DNA from 2 places in the Kribbella sp. NPDC043289 genome. Region 1 is predicted to be linked to the other one. Evidence: predicted binding sites of a transcription regulator. Region 1 holds the regulator's gene; the other holds the start of a gene.

Region 1 (4,592 bases):
CCTTCGACGTCTGGGCGGCCCGGCTGCCGCGGATCGAGATCCACGGGACCGAGGGCAGCCTGTCGGTGCCGGACCCGAACGGTTTCGACGGCACCGTCGAGATCGCGACGGCCGCGCAGCGTGACTGGACCGAGGTCCCGGTCGCCGGTGGGTACGCCGGAGCGGGCCGCGGCGTCGGCGTCGCGGACATGGCCCGGGCCCTCCGTAACGGTGAGCCGCATCGCGCTGACGGAGCGTTGGCGTACCACGTGCTCGACGTACTCGAGTCGTTGCTCGAGGCGGCGGTCCAGGACCAGCCCGTGGACGTCGCGAGTACGGTCGAGCGTCCGGCCGCCGTACCGTTGGGGGCGTCCCCCGAGACCGCCTGAGACCCGCCCCACGCCGCCACGCGTCAGTGCGAGCTCCTACGGCTCGGTAGACTGGCACTCGGAACTTTCGAGTGCCAGTGTCGATCGAGAGAGGGTGTGCGCGCGTGCTGGACGAACGCAAGCTCGATGTGCTCCGCGCCATCGTCGAGGACTACGTGGCGACCCACGAGCCGGTCGGTTCGAAGACGCTCGTGGATCGTCACAACCTCGGAGTCTCCCCGGCCACTGTGCGTAACGACATGGCCGCGCTGGAGGAGGAGGGGTACATCACCCAGCCGCACACCAGCGCGGGGCGGATTCCGACCGATGCTGGGTACCGGCTGTTCGTGGACAAGCTCAGCACGGTCAAGACGCTGTCGGTCGCCGAGAAGAAGGCGATCACGTCGTTCCTGGCCGGTGCGGTCGACCTGGACGACGTCGTCCGGCGGACGGTCCGGCTGCTCGCGCAGATCACCCGCCAGGTCGCCGTCGTGCAGTACCCCTCGCTGAACCGGTCGAGTGTCCGGCACATCGAGGTCGTCACGATGACCCCGCGGCGGTTGCTGCTGGTGCTGATCACCAGCAACGGCCGCGTCGAGCAGCGCCTCGTCGAGCACCCGCACGACGTCGAGGAGCAGCTGATCGCGGACCTGCGGTCCCGGCTGAACACGGTGCTGGCCGGCCAGCGCCTGACCGATGCGACCACATCCCTGGCCGGGGTCCCGGAGCTGTTCGCTCCGGCCGACCGGTCGCTGGTCGCGTCGATCGTCACCACGCTGCTCGAGGCGTTCACCGACGAGGTCGGCGAGCAGCGGATCGCGGTCGGCGGCGCCGCCAACCTGACCCGGTACGGCGACGACTTCGAGCGCAACGTCAAGCCGGTGCTGGAGGCGCTGGAGGAGCACGTCATCCTGCTCAAACTGCTCGGTGAGGCCACCAATCCGCAGACCCTGACGGTCCGGATCGGCCACGAGAACCCGTTCGAGGAGCTCGCCACCACCTCGGTGGTCGCGACCGGATACGGGTCGAAGTCGGAGGCGCTGGCCACCCTCGGCATCGTCGGCCCGACCCATATGGACTACCCGAGCACGATGGGCGCCGTGCGCGCCGTCGCGCGCTACGTCAGCCAGATCCTGGCCGACTCCTAAACGACAACAACCACTGGTCTGGAGTATGAGCACCGATTACTACGCCGTCCTAGGTGTCAGCCGCGACGCGTCACCGGACGAGATCAAGAAGGCGTACCGCAAACTGGCACGCCAGTACCACCCGGACGTGAACGACTCCGAGGACGCGCACCAGAAGTTCCAGGAGATCGGCCGCGCCTTCCAGGTGCTCAGCGACCCGCAGAAGCGGCAGATGCACGACCTCGGCGGCGACCCGTTCGCGACCGCCGGGGCCGGCGGGCCGGGTGGTCAGGGCTTCGGCCAGGCGTTCACCTTCACCGACATCATGGACGCGTTCTTCGGCCAGACCGGCGGGGCCACCCGCGGGCCGCGGCCGCGGACCCGGCGCGGCCAGGACGCGCTGATCCCGCTCCGGATCGATCTCGCCGAGGCGGCCTTCGGGACCACCCGCGAGCTCAAGGTAGACACCGCCGTACTGTGCCCGACCTGTAGCGGATCCGGCGCGGCGGCCGGCTCCGAACCGGTGACCTGCGAGATCTGCCACGGGCGCGGCGAGGTGACCCACACGCAGCGGTCGTTCCTCGGCGAGGTGCGGACGATGCGCCCGTGCCCGAACTGCCGCGGCTACGGCACCACGATCCCGAACCCGTGCGTCGAGTGCTCCGGCGACGGTCGCGTCCGCTCCCGGCGTACCGTCACGGTCAAGATCCCCGGCGGCGTCGACAGCGGCACCCGGGTGCAGCTGTCCGGTCAGGGCGAGGTCGGTCCCGGCGGCGGTCCGGCCGGCGACCTGTACGTCGAGATCGAGGTCGAGCCGCACGAGATCTTCACCCGCAACGGCGACGACCTGCACTGCACGGTCACGCTGCCGATGACGGCGGCCGCGCTCGGTACGACGATCGACCTGCCGACCCTCGAGGGCGAGACGACCCCGCTGGAGATCCGCCCCGGCACGCAGTCCGGCACCGCGGTCACGCTGACCGCGCGCGGCGTACCGCGGCTGCGGCACGCGGGGCGCGGCGACCTGATCGTGCAGGTGATCGTGGAGACGCCGACGAAGCTCGACGACGACCAGGCCGAGCTGCTCCGGCAACTCGCCGTCGCCCGCGACGAGGAGCGTCCGCAGGGCCAGGTCCAGGCCACCCACAAGGGCGTCTTCGGCCGCCTCCGCGACGCCTTCGGCGCCCACTAACCCGCACCTCCACCCACCCACCCACCCACCCGCGCGCCCGCTCCGCGCCCGGTGCCGTTTGAGGGGCCGGCCCCTCAAACGGCGGGAGGGCCCCTGGGATTTCGGGGGGGGAGGACCCATCCTTTGAGGGGCCGGCCCCTCAACGGCGGGAGGGCCCCTGGGATTTCGGGTCGCGCACCCAGCGTTTGAGGGGCCGGCCCCCAAACGGCGGGAAGGCCCCTGGAAATTCGGGGGGAGAACCCACCCCTTGAGGGGCCGGCCCCTCAAACGGTGGACGCTCGGACGGTCACGCTCGGATGGTGGAGGTGTTGGGACGATGGGGGTCGCGGTGTTCTTCCGTGCCGATCTGGCCGGCGAGGAGCTGACGCTCGACGGACCGGAGGGCCGGCATGCAGCCGTCGTACGGCGGATTGGGCCGGGCGAGCGCGTTCGGCTGACGGACGGGCGGGGCGCCTGGGCCGAGGGTGCCGTGGTTTCCGCTTCCAAGGCCGGCGTAACGGTGGCAGTCGACGTGCGGGGGAGTGAGCCGGCGCCGGCTCCCCGGGTCGTCGTAGTGCAGGCTGTGCCGAAGGGGGAGCGGGCCGAGCTCGCGGTCGAGATGCTGACCGAGGTCGGCGTCGACGTGATCGTGCCGTGGAACGCGGAGCGGAGTCAGTTCCGGGCCAACCCGGAGCGGGTCGAGAAGATGCTCGCGAAGTGGCGGGCGTGGGCGTTCGAGGCGAGCAAGCAGTCACGCCGTACCTGGTTCGCGGAGGTGGCTCCGGTCGCGACCACGGCCGAGGTTGCCGAGTTGCTGGCCGGCGCGGCGTTGCCCGTCGTACTGCACGAGGAGGCGACTACCCCGCTGGCGTCCCTGGAGGTTCCCCCCGCCGGTGACGTTGTGATCGTGATCGGCCCCGAAGGCGGGATCGCGCCGACCGAGCTGAAGAGCTTCGACGTCGACTCCGTCCGCCTCGGCGACACCGTTCTCCGTACTTCGACCGCGGGCGTCGCTGCGGCGGCCGCGCTGCTCGCCCGTTCCCGCTGGCGTTGAGCTGTTAGGTAGACTTCGAACACCATGGTTGTCGAGTCAGCGCGAGCGCGAACCCTGCAGCACGTCGCACCGGTCGACGTGCCGTTGCAGACGGCACTCGACGCGCTCGCGGATCCGGTCCGCCGCTCGATCCTGCGCGACCTCGCCGTCCACGACGACTGGACGCGCGCCTGCGGCACCTTCGACCTCCCGGTGAAGAAGGCAACGGCCAGTCACCACTTTTCCGTACTGCGCTCCGCCGGCCTGATCGAGCAGCGCGACGAAGGCGCCCGCCGCCTCAACCGGCTCCGCCGGACCGAGTTCGACCAGGCCTTCCCGGGACTGCTCGCCGCGACCATCGACCGCGCGGACTAGCTACTTCACCAGGCCTACTTCACGAGGATCGACTTGGAATCCGTGTCGGTGATCGTGCCGTCCGCCGCGGACACCAGGTAGACGCTGATCTGCCACGGGCCCGGGCTGAGCGTGAGCTGGAACGCGTACGGCGAGAACTTCATGCCTTCCTTCGTGCTGGTGAAGCTCTTCTTCGTCTCGCGGGTCTTCAGGTTCGTCGCCTGGTAGTTGACCGTCGCCTCGAACGTGTTCGCCACGCCCTGGACCGTGACCTGGTCCTCCCCGAGCACCTGGGCCTCTGCGGGCGACTCGATCCAGACGAAGGCCTGCACGTCCGCCGCCTGCGCGCGCCCGAGCGGCGCCGTGGCGTCGACCTGACCGAACAGCTTCGGCACCGACTGCCCGCCCTGCGTGACCTGGATCGGGGTCTGGTCGTCCTTCAACGCGCCCTGCACGGTGTACACCAGCTGCTGCGTCGCGACCTGCGCGACGTCGGCGTCCAGCGTGGTCTTCGGCAGCTGCTTGAAGTCGACCGTCACCAGGCCGTTCGACCGCGTCAC
Region 2 (4,592 bases), on a different contig from region 1:
TGCGACCGCGGTGACGACACGGCGGCCCGACAAGGCCGGTGCGCTGACGGCGGACCACGTGGTGATCGACGACGGTGGACCGTTGGCGCTGCCGTGGCCGGACGGGCCGTCGTACGTGCTGGATCTGGTCGGGGCGCGGACGGCGGTGGAGTCGTTGCGTCTCGTCGCTCCGGGCGGGACGGTGTGCGTCGCGGGTTCGCTCAGCGGGTGGCTGATCGAGAACTTCGAGCCGATCGCGATGATCCCGAGCGGTACGCGGCTGACCGCGTTCCACAGCGAGACGATGAAGGGCCGGACGGACGTGCTGCAGCGGATCGTCGGTGAGGTCGAGGCTGGGGTCTACGCACCCAATGTGGACCGCGTGTTCGACCTGGAGGACATCGTCGCGGCGCATCGGTCCATGGAGAACGACGAGGCGACGGGGAAGCTGGTCGTCAGGATGTGATGCGGCGGCACGAGTAGGCGACAGCGTCCCGGCCGATCCGCGTGATGATCAACGTCGCGGACGCCGAGCCCTTCGGCGCGAGCTTCTTGCGCAGCTGGGCCGGATCGACGTCCACGCCGCGCTTCTTGATCTCCAGCGTGCCGATGCCCTGACTGCGCACCCAGGAACGCAACGCCTTCTCCTTGTAGGGCAGCTCCTCCAGCACCTCGTACGCCGAGCTGAGCGGCGTCGGGACGTACTTCGCCGCGGTGACGTAGGCAATGCGCGGATCCAGAAGCCAGCCGTCCACCGCGGCGGCCACTGCGGTGACCAGACCGGCCCGAACGACCGCACCGTCGGGTTCGTAGATGTACTGACCGACCGGCCCGACTTCAGCGTCCGGCGCTTTGGAGACGCTGGCCTGGCTCGGCAGCAGAGTGGCGCGCCGTGTGGTGCCGGTGGAGAGCGCGCCGGACCACAGCGCGGCCTCCTTCACCTCACCGGAGTCACTGACCCACTCCGCCTCGACACCGTCGGGGATCGCGTCGTGCGGAATCCCCGGTGCGACCTTCACGCAAGCAGTCCGCTCCAGCAGCCCAGTCACGAACGACCAGGGTGGCGAGTAGGCGTTGTGATCGAACACGCGCCGCCCGTCCGCCCGCCGCGCCGGGTCCGCGAACACCACGTCGTACGGCGTGAGGTCGGTCGACTCCGCCTCGCCGATCAGCACGTCACCCGGGAGACCGAGGGCGGCCAGGTTGGCGCGAGCAGTGGCTGCGGTCTCGGGGTCACGTTCGACGCCCGTCACGCGCAGACCGGCGCGTGCGGCGCTGATGAGGTCACCGCCGATCCCACAGCCCAGGTCGACCACGCCGGCGCCCGGGAGCGTGGCTGCGATCCGTGCGGCGCGGTGGGTGCCGACAGCGGTCCGGGTGGCCTGCTCGAGGCCGTCGGGGGTGAAGTACATGCGCTGCGCGTCCGGACCGAACTTGGCGACGGCGCGGTGGCGTAAGGCGGCTTGCGTGACCGCAGTCGTGACCAGCGTTGCGTCGTACCGGCGTCTGAGCTTCTCGACGAGCTGGAGCTCACGACCGGGCTGGTAGTCCGCACAGGCTGTGGCGAGGACCTCGGCGCCCGGTCCGTCGAGCAGTGCGGTGACAGTCACTCGGACAACTTTAGAGGGGGCTGGAACAGCTCCTGCTCCAGCTGCGGCCGGCCATCGAGTAGAGGCGCCAGTTCATGGCTGAGCGAGTCTTCGGGCCGTAGATGCCGTCGACCACCAGGTGGTGCCGGCGCTGGACCAGCTTGATCGCGGCCTGGGTCTTGGTGCCGTAGAGCCCGTCGACGGCCAGCTTGGTGCCGTAGCAGAAGTTGAGGTTGCGCTGGAGCACCTGGATCGCGGTCTCGGGGTCGCCGTACCGGTTGGAGCCGCGGTAGGGGTTGTCGCCGTACATCAGGTTGCAGGTGGTGCTGGCGCTGGCGTAGATCGACGGCATCGGGATGCCCCAGCTGCGGTTCACCGGGACCAGCCGCGCGGCCCGGCACTGCGGGAGCGCGGCCGCGGCCTTCAGTTCGGCGGCGGTCGCATTACGGGACTCCTCGGGCTGGTCGGCGGCCTTGGCGTCCTTCGCGGCCTTCGAGCCCGGTGCCGTTGCGGGCGCGCCGGCCGCCGGGGAGTCGGATTTCGAGGCGTTGGCGGCGACCGCTCCGACCGCCACCGCGCCGACCGCGGCGAGGAGTGCGACGGTGCGGCCGGACAGCTTCGGTAGCTTCGGCAGCTTGAACGCCATGGCTCCTCCTGGGGGCCGTCCCTGAGACCGCTCTGAGAGAACGGTCGCATGCCGGCCGGTGTTTGACCACATTCCGTACCGGGGCGGTCACCCAAGAAATCCGTTCGTCTTCGAGAATTCCTTTGGCACTCGAGTTGACCGAGTGCTAATCGCGGCCTAGATTCGGTGTTGGCACTCTCCTAGTGAGGGTGCCAGCGGTCCGGCCCTTGACCCCCGCGACGGCAGGGGAGCGCGACCACATGGGAATTAGACAAGCGAATTCGACCGTGGAGGTCAGCAAGTGTCGGTCACGATCAAGCCGCTCGAGGACCGCGTCCTCGTCGCGCCGCTCGAAGCCGAGCAGACCACGAAGTCCGGCCTGGTGATCCCGGACACCGCCAAGGAGAAGCCGCAGGAGGGCGAGATCCTCGCTGTCGGCCCGGGCCGGATCGACGACAACGGCAACCGCGTCCCGCTGGACGTCGCCGTCGGCGACAAGGTCATCTACTCGAAGTACGGCGGCACCGAGGTCAAGTACGACGGTCAGGACTACCTGATCCTGGGCGCCCGCGACATCCTCGCCGTCGTCAGCAAGTGACGAACCACCGTTCCTGACCGACACCGCCCCGGAGCCCACTGGCGCCGGGGCGGAGTGGGTTCCTGCCGGGCCGTCCCGGCCGGGAACGGCGTTCGTTCGGCACCTGCAACGTAGACATTCAGAAAAGGACTGGTTTTCTTCATGCCGAAGATCCTCGAGTTCGACGAGAACGCGCGGCGCGCCCTGGAGCGCGGCGTCGACAAGCTCGCGAACACGGTGAAGGTGACGCTGGGCCCGAAGGGCCGCTACGTCGTCCTGGACAAGAAGTGGGGCGCCCCGACCATCACCAACGACGGTGTCACCGTCGCCCGTGAGGTCGAGCTGGACGACCCGTTCGAGAACCTTGGTGCGCAGCTCACCAAGGAGGTCGCCACCAAGACCAACGACATCGCCGGTGACGGCACAACCACCGCGACGGTGCTGGCGCAGGCACTGGTGCACGAGGGCCTCCGGGCGGTCGCCGCCGGCGCCAACCCGATGGGCCTCAAGCGCGGTATCGAGGCGGCTGTCGAGGCCGTGTCGGGCAAGCTGGTGGACACCGCGAAGCCGGTCGACGACAAGGGCGACATGGCCCACGTCGCGACCATCTCCGCCCGCGACGCCGAGATCGGTGCGCTGATCGCGGACGCGTTCGACAAGGTCGGCAAGGACGGTGTGATCACCGTCGAGGAGTCGAACACCTTCGGGACCGAGCTCGAGTTCACCGAGGGTATGCAGTTCGACAAGGGCTACATCTCGCCGTACTTCATCACCGACGCCGAGGCCGGCGAAGCGGTGCTGGAGGACCCGTACATCCTGATCCACCAGGGCAAGATCTCCGCGATCGCGGACCTGCTGCCGCTGCTGGAGAAGGTCGTGCAGTCCGGCAAGACGCTGCTGATCATCGCCGAGGACGTCGAGGCCGAGGCGCTGTCCACCCTGGTGGTGAACAAGATCCGCGGCAACTTCACCTCGGTCGCCGTCAAGGCGCCGGGCTTCGGTGACCGCCGCAAGGCGATGCTGGAGGACCTGGCCGCCCTCACCGGCGCGCAGGTCGTGGCCCCCGAGGTCGGGCTGAAGCTCGACCAGGTCGGCCTCGAGGTGCTCGGTTCGGCGCGCCGGATCGTCGTCTCGAAGGACAACACGACCGTTGTCGAGGGCGCCGGCAAGGCCGACGACATCGAGGCCCGGGTCAACCAGATCAAGGCCGAGATCGAGCGCACCGACTCCGACTGGGACCGCGAGAAGCTGCAGGAGCGGCTGGCCAAGCTGGCCGGTGGCGTCTGCGTGATCAAGGTCGGCGCGGCCACCGAGGTCGAGCTCAAGGAGAAGAAGCACCGGATCGAGGACGCCGTGTCCGCGACCCGGGCCGCGATCGAAGAGGGCATCGTCGCCGGTGGCGGCTCCGCTCTCGTCCACGCGGCCACCGTGCTCGACAAGGAGCTCGAGCTCGACGGTGACGAGGCGACCGGTGTCCGGATCGTCCGCAAGGCCGTCGTCGAGCCGCTGCGCTGGATCGCCGAGAACGGTGGCTACGAGGGCTACGTCGTCGTCGCCAAGGTGTCCGAGATGGAGCCCGGCAACGGCTTCAACGCGGCCACCGGCGAGTACGGCGACCTGCTCGGCACCGGCGTCCTCGACCCGGTCAAGGTGACCCGGTCCGCGCTCGCCAACGCCGGCTCGATCGCCGCCCTGCTGCTGACCACCGAAACCCTGGTGGTCGACAAGCCCGAGGAAGAAGAGCCCGCCGCAGCCGGCCACGGCCACGGCCACGGTCACTGACCTCAGGCAGTAAGCAGCAGTCCGACAGCACCGCCCGGCA

The links. The regulator HrcA, encoded in region 1, represses chaperone genes, less so after heat shock. The targets are predictions, from matches to a motif close to TTGGCACTCGNNNNNNNCGAGTGCCAA.
Region 2: groES (co-chaperone GroES) is a predicted target of HrcA. The motif match lies at 2,337-2,363, and genes of this name have one in related genera.

The regions. Positions count from the first base shown of each region.
Region 1 covers NZ_JBWKCB010000004.1:290,691-295,282, reverse strand. The annotation lists gene AC0662_RS25760 (Gfo/Idh/MocA family protein) at 1-368, shown strand, start outside; gene hrcA (heat-inducible transcriptional repressor HrcA) at 473-1,495, shown strand; gene dnaJ (molecular chaperone DnaJ) at 1,521-2,666, shown strand; gene AC0662_RS25745 (16S rRNA (uracil(1498)-N(3))-methyltransferase) at 2,983-3,699, shown strand; gene AC0662_RS25740 (ArsR/SmtB family transcription factor) at 3,724-4,053, shown strand; gene AC0662_RS25735 (Gmad2 immunoglobulin-like domain-containing protein) at 4,068-4,592, opposite strand, start outside.
Region 2 covers NZ_JBWKCB010000005.1:550,120-554,711, reverse strand. The annotation lists gene AC0662_RS30415 (zinc-binding dehydrogenase) at 1-445, shown strand, start outside; gene AC0662_RS30410 (class I SAM-dependent methyltransferase) at 435-1,589, opposite strand; gene AC0662_RS30405 (peptidoglycan-binding domain-containing protein) at 1,600-2,214, opposite strand; gene groES (co-chaperone GroES) at 2,495-2,791, shown strand; gene groL (chaperonin GroEL) at 2,933-4,552, shown strand.